Regions from separate parts of the Exiguobacterium sp. KKBO11 genome, predicted to be linked through region 1. Evidence: predicted binding sites of a transcription regulator. Region 1 holds the regulator's gene; each other region holds the start of a gene.
The links. Region 1 encodes Rex, which represses fermentation and respiration genes when NADH is low (regulators of the CRP and FNR family bind a similar motif). Its sites were predicted from a motif close to TTGTGAAATATTTCACAA; they were not measured.
Positions count from the first base shown of each region.

Region 1 (6,723 bases):
CGTTCGTCTTTCGGAGTTTCAGTTTCGCGAGCGCGAGACGTCCGCGTTCGCCACCGGATAACTCATGGACGATCTTGAAGACATCGTCACCGCTAAACAGGAATTGCCCGAGGACAGACCGGACTTCTTGTTCACGCATCAGTGGCCATTCGTTCCAAATCTCATCGATGACACGGTTCCGATCATTGAGTTCCGCCTGCTCTTGATCGTAATAGCCGATCGAGACGCCAGTTCCGAAACGGAAATCACCGAAGAGGGGGCGTAAGCGACCGACGAGGACTTTTAGAAGCGTCGACTTTCCGATTCCGTTCGGTCCGACGAGTGCCAGTGATTCACCGCGTTGCAAGCGGAAGGTGATGTCTTTTGAGACAGCTTCTTCGTAACCGATCGCCAGTTGATTGACTTGCAGAACGTCATTCCCGCTCTGTTTTTCAATCGGGAAGGACAGGACCGTGCTACGCTCATCTCCATCTGGACGATCGAGTCGGTCGACCTTTTCGAGCCGTTTCCGGACACTTTGGGCACGTTTTGTCGTCGTCGCCCGGGCGATGTTCCGTTGAATGAAGTCCTGCATCTTCGCGATTTCTTCTTGCTGCTGTTCAAACTGCTTCATTTCCTGATCGTATAAGGCCGCTTTTTGCTCCAAGTACTTCGTATAGTTCCCGGTGAACTTACGACAGACATTGCGTGACAGCTCATAGACGACATTGACGACTTGGTCGAGGAAGTACCGGTCGTGCGAGACGATCAGGACGGCACCACGATAACCACCGAGGTAACTTTCGAGCCACGCGAGCGTATCGATATCGAGGTGGTTGGTCGGCTCATCGAGAATGAGGAGCTCTGGTGCTTGCAGGAGCATCTTTGCTAAGGCAAGCCGTGTCCGTTGACCACCGGATAATGTCTGAATCCGGCGCGAGTAATCATCCGGATAAAAGCGCATGCCGTGCAGGACGGAGCGGATATTTGCTTCGAACTGATAACCACCGGCTTCTGAGAAGTCGTGTTGCGCTTGATCGTATGTCTTCAAGAGACGATCGTAAGCGACCGGGTCATTCAAGATATGCTCCATGCCCATTTCGATTTCCATCCGGCGCAGTGTCCGTTCTTGTTCTTGGAGATGTTCAAAGACGGTCAGCATCTCGTTCCAGATCGTCTCATTCGATTCGAGACCACTGTCTTGCGCGAGATAACCGATTTTGACATCCTTGCCTTTCATGATGTCGCCTGAGTCATGACTGAGTTCGCCAGCAATGATTTTGAGCAAGGTCGATTTACCGGCACCGTTTCGTCCGACGAGCGCAATGCGGTCGCGCTCTTGTACTTCCAATTTGATATTTTCTAAAATCGGCTCGACGCCGAATGATTTCGAGAGTTGGTTGACTTGTAAGAGTATCATTTCCATCCATCCTTCCACCCTTTAGTCTATCACGAACAAAAGCGCGAGGTCCTGCGGAATATATTATTTGTGACTCTATGTGAAGTGGTTTACAATCAAGGAGAGTAGAAAGCTTTTTGCAAAGATTTGGGTGCCACGATGGATGTGGCCGAAGGGGGAACTGCAGGATGAATGGACCAGACACAAAAATTCCACAAGCGACAGCAAAACGGTTGCCGCTATATTATCGCTTCATCCAAAGTTTATACAATTCAGGCAAGCTCCGCGTCTCTTCTGCTGAGTTAAGCGAGGCGGTGAAGGTTGATTCAGCAACGATTCGTCGCGATTTTTCCTACTTTGGGGCATTAGGGAAGAAGGGGTATGGATACAACGTTCAACATCTCTTAACGTTTTTCCGCAAAACCTTGAATCAAGATGAGGTGACGAATGTTGCCTTAATCGGGGTCGGTCATCTCGGAACAGCGTTTGCAAATTATAACTTTTTAAAGAATAATAGTACTCGGATAGTCGTTGCGTTTGATGCGGACGAAGAGAAGGTCGGAACAACGACGCATGACGTTCCAATCTATCATGTTTCGGACATGAAAGAACAAATCGAAGCGAATCAGGTCGATGTTGCCATCTTGACGGTTCCATCCCAGTTCGCGCAGTCAGTAGCGGATGAGTTAGTCGAGTATGGTGTGACAGGCATCCTGAACTTTACGCCAGCGCGGTTGAACGTGCCAGCGAGCGTCCGGGTCCATCACATTGATTTATCGATCGAGTTGCAGTCGTTAGTTTATTTCATGAAGCATTATTCGCAATCAGCTGAAGGAGTGAAATCATAATGGAAAACCTTATTCCGCTCACACTAGGTATCGGACCTGCGAGCATCGGATTGATCGCGGTCGTCGCGTTGATCATCTTTGGACCGAAGAAGTTACCAGAATTCGGACGTGCTGCTGGTCAGACATTGAAAGAGTTCAAGAATGCCACGAACGGCATCATGGACGACGATAAAAAGGACGAACCGAAAGAGAAGTGATTGAATCATGACGGTTGATCAAGAGCAAAGCATGACGTCGCACCTTGACGAACTGCGAAAGCGGATCGTCTGGTCGCTTATCATCGTCGTCGTCCTGTTCGCTGTCGCATTTCCGCTCGTCCGACCGCTCGTCCGCTTCTTGCAAGCAGACTTAAAAGAGCTCGGTATCGGTTTGAATGCCTTCAACGTCGCCGATCCTTTAATGTTGTATTTGAATCTTGCGTTCATTATTGCGCTGATTTTAGCGTCACCGTTCTGGATGTATCAACTCTGGGCATTCGTCCGACCAGGACTTTATGACAAGGAGCAAAAAGCGACATTGACGTATATTCCGGTCATCTTCTTTCTGTTTTTGGCTGGCGTAGCCTTCTCGTATTTCTGGTTGCTTCCCTTCTTGCTTGAAGTCTCAACGGATCTCGGGAAAGAGCTCGGAATCGAACAAGTCATCGGAGTGGAGAACTACTTCAGTTTCTTAATCCGGTTGACGATGCCGTTCGGTCTTCTTTTCCAATTGCCGGTCGTGACGATGTTCCTGACACGTCTGGGTCTCGTGACGCCATATTTCATGCGAAAGAATCGGAAATATGCGTACTTTGCGCTGTTCGTCGTTGCGGCATTGATCGCACCGCCGGACGTGACGTCACACTTGATGATCTCGGTGCCATTGTTCGTTCTCTATGAGATCAGCATCTTGATTTCTGCGCGGACGTACAAAAAGGTCCTGATCCTCGAGCAACAGGCAGAGCTTGAACGACAGGCGGATTTGATGCGTGAATTGAATAAATGAATCGTGAATTCCTTCCGACGATTTTTGGAAGGAATTCTTTTTTATGAAAGCGTTATTTTTATATTGATAAAGCAGTTAGTGATACGTATACTAAAGATAATTCATGGGGGCTTAGCTCAGCTGGGAGAGCGTTTGGCTGGCAGCCAAAAGGTCGTCGGTTCGATCCCGATAGTCTCCACCAATACCAAACATCTAACTCCTCGAGGCTTCGAGGAGTTTTTATTTTACTCCCAGTTTAATTCCTTAAAAATATAAAATGTCATGTAAAACAAATAAATTAAAAAAATAGGCAAATATAAATTGTTTATTTCCATTAAATTCATTAAACTAAATATACAGAATTTTCGTTTAACTGTTTTATTAGTAGTACTACTATGGTTTTACAGAAAAGGGGAAAACGAACGCATGAAGAAGAAGATTGCACTTATGGCAGCCGTCTTAATGACGTCTTCCAATCTAGTCAGTGCGCAAGGTGCACTGTCGTCGCAAGACAAAGCAACGGGTCAAAAACCGCAAGCGCTCTCTTTGAAGAAATCGGGGCAAGAGAAGAACTACAAACAATCGGATAAAGTCCGTGTCGTCATCGAGATGGAAGAGAAACCGGCGATTCAAATCGCCCAGGCTCAAAACAAGCGGTATAGCACATTGAGCAATGCCGAAAAAGAGTCGATCAAAGATCGCCTCGTCAACGTTCAAAAATCAGTCAAGTCAGCCATCGCTAAAAAGGCGATTCCCGTTACATATAAGGAAAGCTTCACGACCGTCATCAACGGATTCAGTGGTGAAGTCAAGTTCGGCGACATCGAAGACATCAAACAACTGAGCGGAGTCAAGAGCGTACATATCGCCCATGAATACGCGCGTCCGGAAGTTGCTAAAGGTGCCAAGCCAGACATGCTTTACAGCAAGGACATGGTCAATGCGAAGGAAACATGGCAGGACTATGGTTTTAAAGGGGAAGGAACAATCGTTGCCGTCATCGATACGGGAATCGATCCATCGCATAAGGACATGGTCTTGAGCCCAGAAACGAAGATTGATTTGACTTCTTCGAAAGTCGATAGTGCGAAAGAAACAAAAGGCTTAAAAGGAAAGTACTTCACGGAAAAAGTACCGTACGGCTATAACTATGCCGATCACGATAGCGAAATCCGTGATTTAGGTGCGGGCGCATCAATGCACGGGATGCACGTCGCGGGTACGGTCGGAGCAAACGGCGATGAAGCAAACGGTGGTATCAAAGGGGTCGCTCCGGAAACACAACTCCTCGCGATGAAAGTCTTCGGAAACGATCCAGGAATGCCATCGACATTCAGCGATATCTACATTAAAGCGATCGATGATGCGATTGCACTCGGAGCCGATGTCATCAACATGAGTCTCGGATCGACGGCATCGTTCGTCAATGCAGATGATCCAGAACAACGCGCAATCGTCAACGCGATGAACAACGGTATCTTGTGTGCGATTTCTGCTGGTAACTCGGCATTCGCAGGTCATGGTGCAGGTAATCCGTACACAGCGAACCCGGATATCGGTGTCGTCGGTGCACCAGGTTTAACGAGCCAAGCACTCCAAGTCGCATCACTCGAAAATACGAAATTGACACTCGAAGGCATGGCGCTGACGATTGACGGTCAGGATGCTGGTTATTTGGCATACCAAAAACAAGATTCACCGAATCCGATTGCTGTCTTCGATAAAGAGAAGAAGGATGTCGTCTATGTCGGTGACGGTCAAGCTTCGAACTACGAAGGTAAAGACGTCAAAGGGAAAGTCGTCTTCGTCGTGCGTAACGGTGGTTTCAACTACGGTATGATCCAAGCAGAAGCTGAGAAGCAAGGGGCAGCAGGTGTCATCGTCCGCGGTCGAGTCGATCATGGGGATTACGTCAGCATGGCGCTCAACAATCCGACGATTCCACTCGTCACACTCAGCATCGCAGACGGAAACGATCTTGAAGCAAAAGCAAAAGAGGGCAAGGCAATCGCTGTCACGTTCGATGGAAAAGCAGTCTCAGCCGATAACCCGGTCGCAGGACAAATGTCTGACTTCACGTCATGGGGTGTCACACCAAGCCTTGACTTCAAACCAGAAATCACGGCACCAGGTGGGAAAATCTACTCGACGCTCAACGATAACGAGTATGGCGTCATGAGTGGGACATCGATGGCGGCACCACACGTCGCTGGTGGAACGGCACTCGTCATGCAACGGATTGCGAAGGACTTTAAAGTCGACGGTGCGACACGCGTCAAACTCGCGAAGAACATCTTGATGAACACGTCGCGTCCACAACTCGATCAAGGAAAATACAATGCGCAGCTAAAAACAGGCAACTTCTACTCCCCACGTCGTGAGGGAGCTGGATTGATGGATCTTCGTGCTGCCATGAAGACGCCAGTCGTCGTCACAGAGACGAAGTCGGGTGAAGGTAAGGCATCCTTGAAGGAAGTTGGCGAGAAGTTCACGTTCACACTTGATTTGAAAAACTACAGCAGTGAAAAAGTGACGTATAAGTTAGCCGGAACGGTTCAATCGGATCTCGGCGCAGAAGGATCGAACTTCCTCGAAGCAAACGGCATCTTTAAAAAGGGAACGATCGGTACGGTGGACGCGAACAAGGGCACATATCCGATCTCATTCGCAGTTGGCTCGAAGAAAGCAAGCTCGGTCTCGATTAATCCGAAGAGTTCAACGAAAGTCAGTGTATCGGTCGATCTAAAGGATACAACGGACTGGGCAAACGAACTTCCGCTCGAACAAGTCTTTGAGAACGGCTACTTCGTCGAAGGATTCGTCCGTTTGATCGATACGAAGAGTAAGAATCCAGAATTGACGGTTCCTTACGTTGGCTTTAAAGGGAAATGGGATCAAGCTCCGATTCTAGACGCACCATTGTACGATGAAGACAACACGTTCTATGGTTTGACAGGTCTAGCGACAGAAGTGAAGGATAACTTCGAATTCCTCGGCGCAAACGCTGCTGGAGATGTCGTCGCGAACAAAGTCTCGTTCTCACCAAACAACGATGGTAGCGCAGATGAAGCATTCCCGATCATCTCGTTCCTCCGTAATGCGAAAAAAGTCGAGTACTCGATTCTTGACCGTAACAAAGCAACGCTTCAGAAGCTCGATACGCAAACGGACGTCGTCAAGAACTACTACGATAGCGGTTCAGAGGACGGATACACACCAGTCACAAGCGCTGCTTGGGACGGAACGATCAACGGGAAACCGGTCAAGGATGGTCTTTACTACTACAAAGTCAAATCCGTGATCGATTATCCGAATGCAAAATGGCAGTCGAATCTCTTCCCAGTCTATATCGATACGAAAAAACCAGCTGCAACTGTGAAGTGGGATGCGTCGAAATCAACGCTCTCGTGGACAGCAGGTGACCAAGGAACAGGTGTCGCGTCATACGATATCCTCGTCAATGGTAAGAGTGTCTTGAAGCAACCACTTGCTGCAACAGAAAAAGCGTACACGTTGACGGATCTTCCAGAGCGC
Region 1 covers NZ_LUCU01000011.1:8,425-15,147, forward strand. Annotated here, with positions in the region: gene AYO36_RS00335 (ATP-binding cassette domain-containing protein) at 1-1,399, opposite strand, end outside; gene AYO36_RS00340 (redox-sensing transcriptional repressor Rex) at 1,567-2,226, shown strand; gene AYO36_RS00345 (twin-arginine translocase TatA/TatE family subunit) at 2,226-2,423, shown strand; gene tatC (twin-arginine translocase subunit TatC) at 2,431-3,210, shown strand; tRNA gene AYO36_RS00355 (tRNA-Ala) at 3,316-3,391, shown strand; gene AYO36_RS00360 (S8 family serine peptidase) at 3,616-6,723, shown strand, end outside.

Region 2 (6,723 bases), on a different contig from region 1:
GTTTGCGGATATCAAGGAATTTTTGACGTAAGTTCGAGAACGTTTCGTTCGGTTGTTCATAGAAGAGCCACATTCCTTTTGCAGCATCCATCGCTGAACCACCACCGAGAGCGATGATCAAGTCAGGTTTGAAGTCACGCATCGCTTGGGCACCCGTCTGAACAGTCGTCACCGATGGATCTGGTTCGACTTGGTCGAAGATCCGGTAACTGACGGACTGTGGTAAGTTTTGAATTACTTTATCGGCATACCCGAACTGTACCATCGTTGGATCAGTGACAATCATGACACGTGAGACGTCAGTCATCGACCGCAAGTACTGAACGGAGTTCTTTTCGAAGTAGATTTTTTCAGGGACCTTGAACCATTGCATGTTCACGCGTCGTCTCGCCACCTTTTTGACGTTGAGTAAGTGTTTCGCTGTCACGTTTTCAGAAACAGAGTTTTTCCCGTATGATCCGCAACCGAGTGTCAGTGATGGTGTCAACTCGTTGTACAGATCACCGATTCCGCCATGAGCAGATGGGCTGTTGACAAGGATCCGGCAGGCTTTCATGCGGAGTCCGAACGCTGTCATCAAGTCATCGTTCGTCGTATGAATGACGGCTGTATGACCGAGACCGCCGATTTCAAGCATCTGTTCTGCAATCGTGAACGCTTCTTCGGTCGAAGCGACGCGGTACGCACCGAGGACGGGACTGAGTTTTTCATGAGACAATGGTTCTGCCGCTCCGACGTGCTCGAGTTCTGCGACGAGCATGACCGTTGTTTCCGGAACATCGATGCCGGCTTTTTCTGCGATCCATGTCGCAGGTTTCCCGACGATGTCCGCGTTGACGGCACATGTATCGGTTTTGATGACGAGTGATTCGAGGCGTTGTTTTTCTTCCGGTGTACAGAAGTAACAACCGAGTGCTTCCATTTCCGCACGAACCGTCGCATAAATCCCTTGGTCGACGATGACAGCTTGCTCAGACGCACAAATCATCCCGTTATCAAACGTTTTTGAAAGAACAAGATCGCTGACTGCCCGTTTGACTTTCGCAGACTGTTCGATATAACACGGAACGTTCCCTGGTCCAACACCAAGTGCCGGTTTACCTGTTGAATACGCCGATTTGACCATTCCTGCTCCACCTGTCGCAAGGACCATGGCGATTTTTTCATGGTTCATCAAGACTTTCGTTGCTTCAAGTGATGGTTCTTCCACCCATTGAATACAGTCTTTTGGTGCCCCTGCTTTGATGGCTGCGTCGCGGAGTGTTTTCGCTGCTTCGACGGAACATCGTTGTGCCGACGGGTGGAACGCGAAGACGATCGGGTTACGTGTCTTGATCGCAATCAATGCTTTGAACATCGTCGTTGATGTCGGGTTCGTGACCGGTGTGACACCACAGACGACACCGACCGGTTCAGCGATATAGGTGATGCCGTTTTGAACATCCTCTTCTAAAATCCCGACTGTTTTTTCATGACGTAGACTGTTGTAGATGTATTCTGTTGCAAACATATTTTTAATCATCTTATCTTCAAAGACACCGCGTCCCGTCTCTTCTGCCGCGAGACGAGCGAGTTCGACGTGCCGTTCGAGTCCGGCAAGTGCCATATCCCGGACGATCGTATCGATTTTTTCTTGATCGAATGTCAGTAATTCTTGTAATGCGCGTTGCCCTTTTTCAACGATTTGTCCAACTGCTTGTTCGACCGGCGTTGCCGTCGATTTTGTTTTTTCTTTCACAGCCATGAGTGGTTTCCTCCCTGTCGTGGAACGAATCTGAGTTTGATTTGCCAACCATTATGTCAGGAATGCCAAGCTGTTTTTCAATAGTTTGTGCTTTCCTTCACAAATCAATCATAACCCCTTTTTCCCGTTTTGTGCATGACCATCCTGTGAATTCCCTCACACCTTTGATAGCGTTTACAACTGTTGTGAAATCTTCTTTTTCATCATTTTGCTTCATGTACATGGATGTGTGCGATTTGTCACACCTCGCATTTTCGTGACTTGATAGCCGTTTCATCATCTTGTATTCTGATATGGGGTACATATTAAGAGCTACCACTAAAGGAGGACACTTGAATGTCAGTTGTACAGGAAATGCTAGCCTTCAACGAGCGATTCGTCGCCGAAAAACAGTATGAACAGTTCGTCTCGGATAAGTTCCCAGACAAAAAGGTCGTCATCCTGACGTGTATGGATGCCCGCTTGACGGAACTCCTCCCACACGCACTTGGTCTTAAGAACGGGGATGCGAAGATCATCAAAAATGCCGGTGCTATCCTATCGCACCCATTCGGTTCCGTCATGCGCTCGATTCTCGTCGCGTTGTATGCTCTTGGTGCTGAAGAAGTCGTCGTCATCGGTCACCACGACTGCGGCATGAGCACGATTGATCCTAACCACATGATCAACGAGATGAAAGATCGGGGCATCGACCAACAGATTCTTCACACGCTCGAAGTATCTGGCGTTGATTTGAATCAATGGTTGCGTGGTTTCACGTCAGTTCAAGAAAGCGTCGCTCACTCGGTCAGCCTCGTGAAGAACCACCCATTACTACCACCTGGGACGAACGTTCACGGACTCGTCATCGATCCAGGGACTGGTAAACTTGACGTCGTCGATTGCTGATCACTCTCTATAGAAGAAACGCAAATAGAATTGGATGATTTACTCCGCTTTAAACTAAAGATAACGTGCCATTTTCTCTTACCGGAGAAGGATGGCACGTTTTTTCGTATGAATCATTTTCAGTGATCAAAACGCTTCTCACTTTAAGCTTCAGGGTATAACAGAATGTAACTTCTTGTGGAGAGCTAAAAAGCGTATCATTCATCTTTTGATTACGAGGTCAGACTTTTACTCTTGACAGCATTCCAACATGGCTGTAAGATACTTTAGTATAGTACAGTGATAACAAAAGAAAGTGTGGTTTTACTGAATGATAAACGCCGTATTGTTTGCCGTCTTTTTACTATTTATATTAGCGATCTTCCGCGTCCACATCGTGCTCGCGATGGTCATCAGTGCGTTTGCCGGTGGTCTCATCGGTGGTCTTGACCTGACTGCGACGACAAAAGCATTCTCCGGTGGTCTTGGTGACGGGGCCGAAATCGCCCTGAGCTACGCGATGCTCGGTGCGTTCGCTGTCGCCCTCTCGAAAACAGGTTTACCGGATGCACTCGCGCACTCTTTGATTGCGCGTTCGCGTGGTAACGCAAGTGCCGCTTCCGTCAAAAAATTAAAAGGATTCATCTTGTTCGCGATTCTCTTGCTTGCGATCAGTTCACAAAACGTGTTGCCGATCCACATCGCGTTCATTCCAATCATCATTCCGCCGCTTCTTGGTCTCTTCAATCAATTGAAGATGGACCGTCGCCGGATTGCGATCATCATGACGTTCGGTCTTGTGACACCGTACATGTTCTTACCAGTCGGTTTCGGAGATATTTACCTCAACCAGATTCTACTAAAGAACTTGAAGGCAAATGGTCTCGATACTGCTGGAGCTTCCGTCATCGAAGCGATGGCGATTCCTGCACTCGGAATGGTCGTTGGTCTCTTGATCGGTTTGTACACGTACCGGAAAGAGCGCACGTATGAGATGCGCGACATCGCACCGGACGATTATGAAATCCCGGTCATCACGAAAACGAAGCTTGTATTAAGTGGAGTCGTCGTTATCGCGACCTTGATCGTACAACTACAGACCGGATCAATGATTCTCGCTGCGACGACAGGGTTGATTCTCTTCTTGTTGCTTCGTCTTGTTCGCTTCAGTGAAGCCGATGACGTCATTACACGCGGTATGCGCATGATGTCATTCATCGGTTTCGTCATGATTTCAGCGAACGGTTTCTCAAACGTCTTGCGTAAGACGGGCGATATCGAGCCACTCGTCGAGAATTCGAAAGCGTTGATGGGCGATTCACAACTCGTTGCCGCCTTCGTCATGCTCTTGATTGGTCTTCTCGTCACGATGGGGATCGGCTCGAGTTTCTCGACCGTTCCGATCATCGCTGCCATCTTCGTTCCACTTTGTATCCAGTACGGATTCAGCTTAGAAGCGACGATTGCCATCATCGGAACATCCGGTGCTCTCGGTGACGCGGGTAGCCCGGCGTCTGACTCGACACTCGGACCAACGAGTGGTTTGAATGCTGATGGTCAGCACGATCACATGCGAGAAACGGTCATTCCGACGTTCCTGCACTACAACATTCCATTACTCATCTTCGGTACGATCGCTGCGGTCGTATTATAAAAACAAGACGGATTCGCTGTCATCGCGAATCCGTCTTTTGAATTGTCTCCGTTTTTTTCCTTTTCATTTCGTCCTCGGTTCTCTAAAATAAAGGAATGAACTGATACAAAGGAGTTGTCTAACGTGTTATCTCAAGTCGTCAACCAGATTTTACTTTCGCTTGCCGATCTCGGATATTTCGGCATCGCCCTCGGGTTGATGATTGAAATCATACCGAGTGAAATCGTCCTCTCTTACGGTGGATTCATGATTTCCCAAGGAACGATCGGCTGGCCGCTTGCTATCGTCGCTGCCGTCATCGGTGGATTATTCTCGCAATTATTCTTATATTGGTTCGCTCGCTACGGCGGTCGTCCCCTTATCCTGAAATACGGGAAGTATGTTTTGATTTCAGAACATCATCTCGATCTAGCCGAGCGTTGGTTCTTAAAGTACGGACAAGGCGTCATCTTTGGAGCCCGTTTCATCCCGGTCGTCCGTCATGCCATCTCGATTCCGGCAGGTCTTGCCAAGATGGATCAAACGAAGTTTTCTCTTTATACGGTGCTTGCGATCATTCCGTGGTCGATCTTGTTCCTGTATCTTGGTGAAACGCTCGGAACGAACTGGCGCTCGATCAAGGAAGTGGCTGCACCGTACACGAACGGTGTCCTAATCGCTGCCGTCGTCTTGATCATCTTCTACGTCATCTACAAACGCCGTCAACGAACGGTTTGAACAACTAGCAGTCTGTCTGACGACGGACTGTTTTTTTAAACAAACAGGAGGTCCTGCCATGCTCACATCCCCACTTGCTCATTTTCCGTTACGTCGTTTGACTGCATCCTATCGGGCGGGTCATCCTGTCGCAACCGGGATCACCGTCGACGGACATATTTTAATCGTCGAAGAAACCCTCGACGAAGCACGCAATGAACACGTCCTTTCCATTCATCAATTGAAGGATGATTGGCGTAAGACGACGATCGTTAAAAAAAGCGAAATTGATTTTTCGCTCGTCGATCGATTTCCGGATGGACGTTTGTTACTCGTCGCTTCCCGTTGCGATGATGACGTAGACGGAACGTGGTTGCCGAATGCCTTTATTTATGATGTTCAGGGAAATCTAGTCAATCAATTTTGTTTAGATGATGGGATTCAAAACATGCAAATCGATGAACGAGGGTGGATTTGGGTCAGTTATTTTGACGAAGGTGTCTATGCTGACGCCGTAACCAGTTCAAATGGTGCCTTTGGACTCGTCGCTTTTGACGATACGGGCGAAGTACAGTATAAAAACCGTCAATATCCGATTGATGATTGTTACGCCTTAAACGTCTGTTCATCAAAAGAAATCTGGTTCTTCTACTACTCTGATTACCGTTTCATTCGTATCGATCAAGAGGAAGATCTCGTCTGCGAGGCACCTACGATCGCCTTTTCTCAGTTCGCTCGGTACGACGATTTTCTGCTTGCCGCAAATTCTGATGAAGCACATTTACTCGAACGGAAAGGTACGCTCTTTGAAAGTGTTCGTTCGATTCGATTCATGACAGAACAGGGAAATACCCTGTCAGGTGACCTTACAATGCGTAATGACTTGATCGTACTAGCGACCTCGGAACACCTATATTTCGGGAGACTCGGTCAGCGACTTGTCTCTCTCTTAGCAGGCAAATGAAAGCCATTACACAGTTGTTTCATAATCTTTTTACTTTTGAAAACCTCTAACCCAAATTTTCAAAAAGACTAGCGAGTTCTATCTGAGGATAGTATACTCAGCGTTATAGTTATTCGGACAAATTGTCTGAACATTATGACGTCACAGAATTTTTTTGGGGGAAATGATGAGTTCGAATTTGAAACGAGATTTAACAGCACGACAGGTACAAATGATTGCACTCGGAGGAACGATCGGGGTCGGTCTTTTCCTTGGAGCATCGAGTACGATTGCTTGGACGGGACCATCCGTCTTACTCGCGTACATGCTAGCAGGAGTCTTTATCTTTTTCATCATGCGGGCACTTGGTGAGATGGTCTACACCCATCCTCACAGTGGTTCGTACGCAAAGTTCGCAAACGACTATATCCATCCAGCAGCTGGTTTCTTGACAGCAAGCAGTAATATCTTCAACTGGGTCGTCGTCGGGATGAGTGAAGTCATCGCTGTCGGGACATACTTACGCTTCTGGTGGCCGGAACTACCGACTTGGATTCCAGGCGTCGTCGTCATCATTCTCTTGACGCTTGCGAACCTTGCTTCCGTCAAGATGTTCGGTGAACTCGAGTTTTGGTTCGCCTCAATCAAGGTAATAACGATTCTTCTAATGATCGTCGCTGGACTTGGAATCATCTTCTTTGGTCTAGGAAATGACGGAAATCCGGTCGGCTTCTCGAATCTTTGGGCGAACGGTGGATTCTTCACAAATGGTTTCACCGGCTTCTTCTTTGCGCTCTCGATCGTCTTCGCCTCTTACAT
Region 2 covers NZ_LUCU01000022.1:214,002-220,724, forward strand. Annotated here, with positions in the region: gene adhE (bifunctional acetaldehyde-CoA/alcohol dehydrogenase) at 1-1,744, opposite strand, end outside; gene AYO36_RS08150 (beta-class carbonic anhydrase) at 2,081-2,632, shown strand; gene AYO36_RS08155 (Na+/H+ antiporter family protein) at 2,946-4,265, shown strand; gene uptA (undecaprenyl phosphate transporter UptA) at 4,389-4,982, shown strand; gene AYO36_RS08165 (hypothetical protein) at 5,041-5,925, shown strand; gene AYO36_RS08170 (amino acid permease) at 6,089-6,723, shown strand, end outside.
Region 2: adhE (bifunctional acetaldehyde-CoA/alcohol dehydrogenase) is a predicted target of Rex. The motif match lies at 1,830-1,847, and genes of this name have one in related genera.

Region 3 (6,723 bases), 770 kb from region 1:
ACGCATGTAGTAGATTCGCTCGGCGAACTCGACATGCCATTACCGATTCACGATGAAGAAGCTTTCTTATCGCATGATGTTTTCCAAACGCTCGTCTACTGTACGGCCGAAGAAGAAGCGGATTATGTTAAACGGTATGACGCATTCGATTTCATTCGTTGGCACCCACACGCAATGGATGTCATCAATGTCGGTTCCTCGAAAGCAGAAGGGATCAAACAATTCCTGAAATTGACGAATATTCGCCGCGAAGATACCTTTGCATTCGGTGATGCTTTAAACGATTTAGAGATGCTCCGCTACGTTGGAACGGGTATTGCAATGGGCAACGGGCTTCCAGAAACGAAAGCTGCCGCTGACTATGTCACGAAACCAATCCTTGAGGACGGTATCGCACACGGATTAAAAGAATTCCAACTCATTTAATTAAGTAAATGTAAAGCTGAGGCGCGCCTCAGCTTTTTTAGTTCTTCACTTTATGAATCGCACGCTCTAGACGGTCGAGATCCTCATTTTCACCAATGACGACGAGATAGTCCCCTTTTTCAATCATTTCATCAGCTTGTAGAGAAATCAGAACGTTTTCTCCACGTTTAATGGCGACGACGTTCGCTCCGTATTTGCTTCGTAGATCAAGGTCGATCAATGTTTGTTTTGCCATCCGGTCACTGACTTTAATTTCAACGATCGAAAATTCTTGAGATAAGTCGAGATAGTCAAGAATATTTGAACTCATTAAACCATTTGCAATCCGGACTCCCATATCTCGTTCGGGGTGAACGATGAAGTCTGCTCCGATTTTTCGTAATACCTTTTCGTGGTAATCGTTCGTCGCTTTAACGGTGATCGATTGTACCCCAAGCTCTTTTAAGATCAATGTCGTCAAGATGGATGCTTGAATATTTTCCCCGATAGCAACGATGACATGATCGAAGTTTCGGATTCCTAGACTTTTTAAGACATTCTCATCCGTTGTGTCCGCGATGACGGAATGCGTCGCAATTCCCATGAATTCATTGACGCGCTCCTCGTCGGAGTCAATCGCTAAGACATCGTAGCCATTTTTCGATAATTCGCGGACAATCGAGCCACCAAAGCGCCCTAGTCCAATTACTGCAAACTCTCCATTCATTTTCACAACTCTCCTTCACAATCGCTCTTCCTTAGTAGTGTACCCGATTCAATTTAAAAATACTATAAACGCCCCTGCGATTCGCAGAGGCGTTTATTCATCCATTATTTTGAGGATTTCCCACGTACATAATCGTTATCGAACAAGAAGAGTCGTAAAATCAAGTACAACGCCGGAATCAAGAGTAAGAGTCCGAAGATGAAGACAACGACGAGTGCGGAAGCCATTGTTTCGTTAACGACCGCTTTGTTGATATCGATATATGGATACAAGATGTATGGTAAGTGCGTATAACCGTAACCAAACCATGCCACTCCATACTGTAACATGACCGCGACGAAAGCAATTCCGTAATTCTTCTTCATGTAGACGAGTGTCACCGCAACGAGGAAGAAGATGAAACTAGCAGCGAACCACCACCAGTTCCCGTTTAAGATGTTCTCATAGTGCCATGCCGCTTGATTTTTCAATCCAAAGAAGACGAGTGCACAGACAAGAATCGTCGGGCCACTCCAGAAGAGTGCCCATTTACGAATTAGCGGAGTAGCCCCTTCATCCTTCGCTTTATCTGCGTAGAACAAGAGGAACATCGCACTGATATAGAGGACGGATACGATAGCGAGTGCTACGACCGACCAAGAGTAAAAGTTCGTAAATAATTTTGTTCCTAAAAACTCAACCGTTTCATTCGTTTTACGAATGAACCCACCTTGACTGATTGTCAATGTCGTTGACATCGCCGCCGGAATCAATAGACCAGTTGCTCCATATAAGAACGTATAGAACATACTGTCGTTCGATCCATAATTAGCAAATGCATAGAAGCTACCACGAATCGCAATCAATACGAGAACGATCGAGGCTGGCACGAGTAGTGCCGTACCGAAATAGTAAGCGGTATCCGGGAAGAACCCGACTAGTCCGACGAAGAAGAATACGAAGAAGACATTCGTTACCTCCCACACTGGTGAGAGATAACGAAGAATCAATCGATTCGTTAAATGATCCCGCTTCGTATATTTTGAATAAAAGGCGTAAAATCCAGCACCGAAGTCAATTGAGGCAACGATGAGATATCCGTACAGGAAAGTCCAGAGGACCGTAATTCCTAGTGTTTGAACGTCCAAATCGTTCCCTCCTTACTTGTTATCATCCACGAACATAGCTTCCCCACGTGCGTGGTGGTTTTCAGCAAGTTCTTGAAGTTCTTTTCCAACCGGGTTTTTCTTGAACATCCGTAATAATACGACTGTACAAATCGTACCGAGCATCAAGTACAAGGCACTGAATAGAATCAACATCGGGCCGACGGCAGTTGATGTCGTCGCCGCATCTGCTGTCCGCATGATGCCGTAAAGTGTCCAAGGTTGGCGACCAATTTCAGCATACATCCAACCTGCTTCAATGGAAATCATCGCCAGAGGTCCACCGATGAAGACACCTCTTAAAATCCATTTGTTATAAGGATTTAATTTTTTCAAACGGAATGCCAAGATGAACAAGGCAGAGATGGCAGCCAAATACATACCAATCGAAACCATGATATCGAAGAAATAGTGAACGATCAGCGGTGCTTGATCTTCTTTTGCGAACTCATTTAGACCAATGACTTCTGTATCTGGAGCTCCACCCGCAAGGATCGAGAGTGCATATGGGATTTTGACGGCTCCCTTGATTTCATAACTGCCGTCTTCTTGCTGATCAAGTATCCCACCAAAGATCAATTCTGCTTCACTTGTCGTTTCAAAATGCCATTCAGCAGCCGCGAGTTTCTCTGGCTGATATTTCGCCAAGTATTTCCCTGAGAAGTCCCCGACAAGTGCAGTCGAGAAGGCAAAAATTAATCCAGCCATAACCGTTAAGCGAAGTGCTTTTTTGTGATACGCTGTTTCCGCTGCTGAGAGTGTTTTTTTGCGGAGTAAGTGGAACGCCGCGATTGCCGCCAAGATGAAGGCGACTGTCAAATAAGCCGATACGATGACGTGTGTTGCTTTTGTAGGTGTTGCTGTATTGAACATTGCTTTTAATGGTTCAATTTGCGTTAGCGTTCCGTTGACGATCTTAAATCCTTCTGGTGAGTTCATGAAGGAGTTAACCGTCGTAATGAAGAATGCTGATGCTGTCGCACCGATGACGACTGGAATCCCGATCAACCAGTGTAACCATGGGTTTTTGAATCGATCCCATGTATACAGGTAAATACCGAGGAAAATCGCTTCAAAGAAGAATGCGAATGTTTCCATGAACAGTGGTAATGCGATCGTTTGACCAGCCACTTGCATGAGTGACGGCCAAAGTAGTGATAATTGCAATCCGATGGCCGTCCCTGTCACGACACCGACTGCGACGGTAACGACGTATCCACGCGTCCACCGTCTTGCTAATAAAATATAATCCGGATCTTTGCGTTTCAGACCGATGAATTCAGCTGCGAGTACCATGAGCGGTACCCCGACACCAATCGTCGCGAATATAATGTGAAACGCTAATGTGAGCCCTGTCAACAATCGACTGAGCAATACGGGATCATTGAACATGTATATAGCCCCCTCTTCCTAAAACATACTTCTCTATATGGTCTATAACCGTATCATAGAGAACATAACCCTTTATGTCTGTTTATAATGTTTGATGTAACAAATTGTTCACATGTGCACGTGATTTTTTTCACAAAATGTTCGAAAACTCCTATTCTTACATATATAAAAAGCTTTCCCATTCTTGATTTCGAAAGGGAAAGCTTAATGTCCTTCATTATTTCATAAAACTTTTTAAACATATTCTCGGAAATAATGATCGAGTAAATCAATCACAAATGGAATCGCAGATTCATCCGGATTCAAGGTTGGTTGATGAAGTCCAGATGTCGGATTGTCGACTCCAAGCCAAAACATCATCCCTGGAATTTCCTTCAACATGAATCCGAAGTCTTCTCCTGTCATTGCTGCATCACATTCAATGTAGTTCGCATTCATTTTGACGAATGATGAAAATTTATCAACGATGTGTCGGTCATTGACGACCTCGTAATAACGATTTCCGAATTGCAGATCAATCTTGACGCCAAAGGAAGCTTCGATTCCTCGAATGATGTCACGAACGCGTCGTTCCAGTTTTTCCATGTCTTCCCCATTGAGCGCGCGCATCGTACCGTCAAGAACTGCTCTACCGGCGATGACGTTTTCTCGAATCCCGGCATCGACCTTTCCGATCGTGATGACGCTACAGTTCATCGGATTGATGGATCGGCTGACGATTGTTTGCAATTGCATGATTAAGGCTGCTTGCGCGACGACCGTATCAATCGTCAAATGAGGAAAGGCCGCGTGACCACTTTGACCATAGATCGTGATATGGACTTCTCGAGCACTCGCGAACAAGACGCCGGGACGGCTTGCAATCGTACCGACTGGATACTCCGGTGCGACGTGAAGACCATACATCTCACTTGGACGATATTTTTCAAACAACGGACTTTTAATCATCGGTTCTGCCCCGCCCGGACCTTCTTCCGCTGGTTGGAATAAAAAGACGACATCATCCATGACCGGCAATTCAATGATTCGTTTCATCAATCCCAACGCAATCGACGTGTGCATATCGTGACCACAGGCATGCATGAAGCCTGGATGTTCCGAGCAAAACGGAAGACCTGTCGCTTCTTCAATCGGTAACCCATCAATGTCTGCCCGGTATCCAATCGTCCGATTCCCAGTCAATCCTTTCACTCGAACGAAAACACCCGTTTCAAACGTGTCATACGTGACACGATCTGGTGGATAGGCACGAATTTGTTCCAATATAAAAGCTTGCGTCTTAAATTCCTTGAACCCTGGTTCTGGTATTTTATGAAGCGCGCGCCGCATTTCAATGGCGTATTCCATCTGACTGACTTCCTCCTTCTTCTTTTACGATGTCCCAAAATGCTTGAACTTGTTTTAGTTCAAGCATCGATTCCGTAGACAAAATCCATGTATCTCGCTTTAATATCTTTCCGGACGATGTTTTTAACGGAAGCTGCATGACTTCATTTGATTGTTGGATCGTCGACTCGGGTAAAATCGCAAATCCAATTCCATGTAGAGCCATCTGCTTACATGTCTCGATTTGATCGACGACCAGCGTCCGAGATGGTGGACTTGCGAACCGATCTTGCCACCATTCTAAAATTTCTTGATAGTACGTTGAATCACTCTTGAACTGGATGAATGGTCGATCCGTCACGCGTAACTGTTCGATTGACGTCAACTCACTATCGACTAAATAGAGCGGATCCGAGAAAAGACGTTCTTTAACACCTTTCCAGTCCGGGTTTCCACGAATGATCCCGATATGAAAATGTTCCTCTAACATATGACGCATCATCTCACTGGACCATCCCGTGACAAGCTGAACACGGACATGCGGATAACGCTCAACGAATCGTTTCAAGACACGCGGGAGCCAGTATTGCCCCATGATGGAAGCGACGGCAATCCGAAGCGTCCCATAAACGGCACCCTCTTCTGCCGTCAATTCACTTTTTAACTCAAGTTCCTTCCGATTCATCTCTTTTGCGAGACCGATTACTTTTTCTCCTTGTGGTGTGATGCTTAACCCACGCGATGAACGAATGAATAACTTTGTTCCCCAGCGTCTTTCAATCGCAACGAGACGTTGACTAAGTGCAGGTTGCGAGACGAATAATCGTTCAGCAGCGCGCCTCATATTCAATTCTTCCGATAAGGTGATCAACATTTCCATTTCCGACACTTGCAATGTGAGATTCGACTCCTCATGATATAAGATGGCATTAGTTTAACACGTTAGAAAGGACGATACATATGACACGCTATCATTTTATGTTCATCATCTCAACGATTGCAACGCTTGGCAGTCTCTATTTCAGTGAAATTCGTGGATTCATCCCTTGCCCTCTCTGTTGGTGGCAACGACTATTCATGTATACGACTGCCTTTTATTTGCTCATCTCGCTATTCCGGTCGAAAACGATTGATCCACTCTTCGTCCGCCTGTATGTGCTTGCCGGCTTTGGTGTCGCCTTGTACCACGTCATCCTTGAGCGCTTACCCGATGGCGAAGCGTTATGTACAAGCGGCTGTCTCGTCAAGTGGGTCAACTACTTTGGTTTCTTGACGATCCCGATGATGAGTCTCATTGCCTTCACATTACTTTTGATTCTAGCGTTCTATCCAGCACGTTCGAACAATGAAGCATAAGATGGGGCTGACTCAAAAGTCAGTCTCTACAAAGATAAGGATGGCAGAATGATAATCTGCCATCCTTATCTCGTAACAAAAAGAATGACGCGTCACACGCTACTCCTACAGGAACAAGCGCATTTATGCGCTGTCAGAGACGAACAAGACCTGAGGAAAGAGCGTGAAAAGACGCGTCATTCTTTTTTTGAGTCATCCCCCGTTTGACATCACGTCCAGCGATTGAAGACGCTCACGGCACTTGAGAACGCAAGCTCCGAGAGTTGTCCCGTACCTTCACACCAGTCCCCGACGAAAGCGACACCTGCATGATCCGGAATATGAGTCGCAAGCGGCGCTTGCCCCATTTTCCATTTGATTTCTTGTACGACT
Region 3 covers NZ_LUCU01000011.1:781,619-788,341, reverse strand. Annotated here, with positions in the region: gene AYO36_RS04105 (Cof-type HAD-IIB family hydrolase) at 1-426, shown strand, start outside; gene AYO36_RS04100 (potassium channel family protein) at 464-1,132, opposite strand; gene AYO36_RS04095 (cytochrome d ubiquinol oxidase subunit II) at 1,237-2,259, opposite strand; gene AYO36_RS04090 (cytochrome ubiquinol oxidase subunit I) at 2,272-3,669, opposite strand; gene AYO36_RS04085 (N-acetyldiaminopimelate deacetylase) at 3,904-5,016, opposite strand; gene AYO36_RS04080 (transcriptional regulator CcpC) at 5,000-5,890, opposite strand; gene AYO36_RS04075 (disulfide bond formation protein B) at 5,956-6,351, shown strand; gene AYO36_RS04070 (FAD-dependent oxidoreductase) at 6,561-6,723, opposite strand, start outside.
Region 3: AYO36_RS04090 (cytochrome ubiquinol oxidase subunit I) is a predicted target of Rex. The motif match lies at 3,788-3,805, and genes of this name have one in related genera.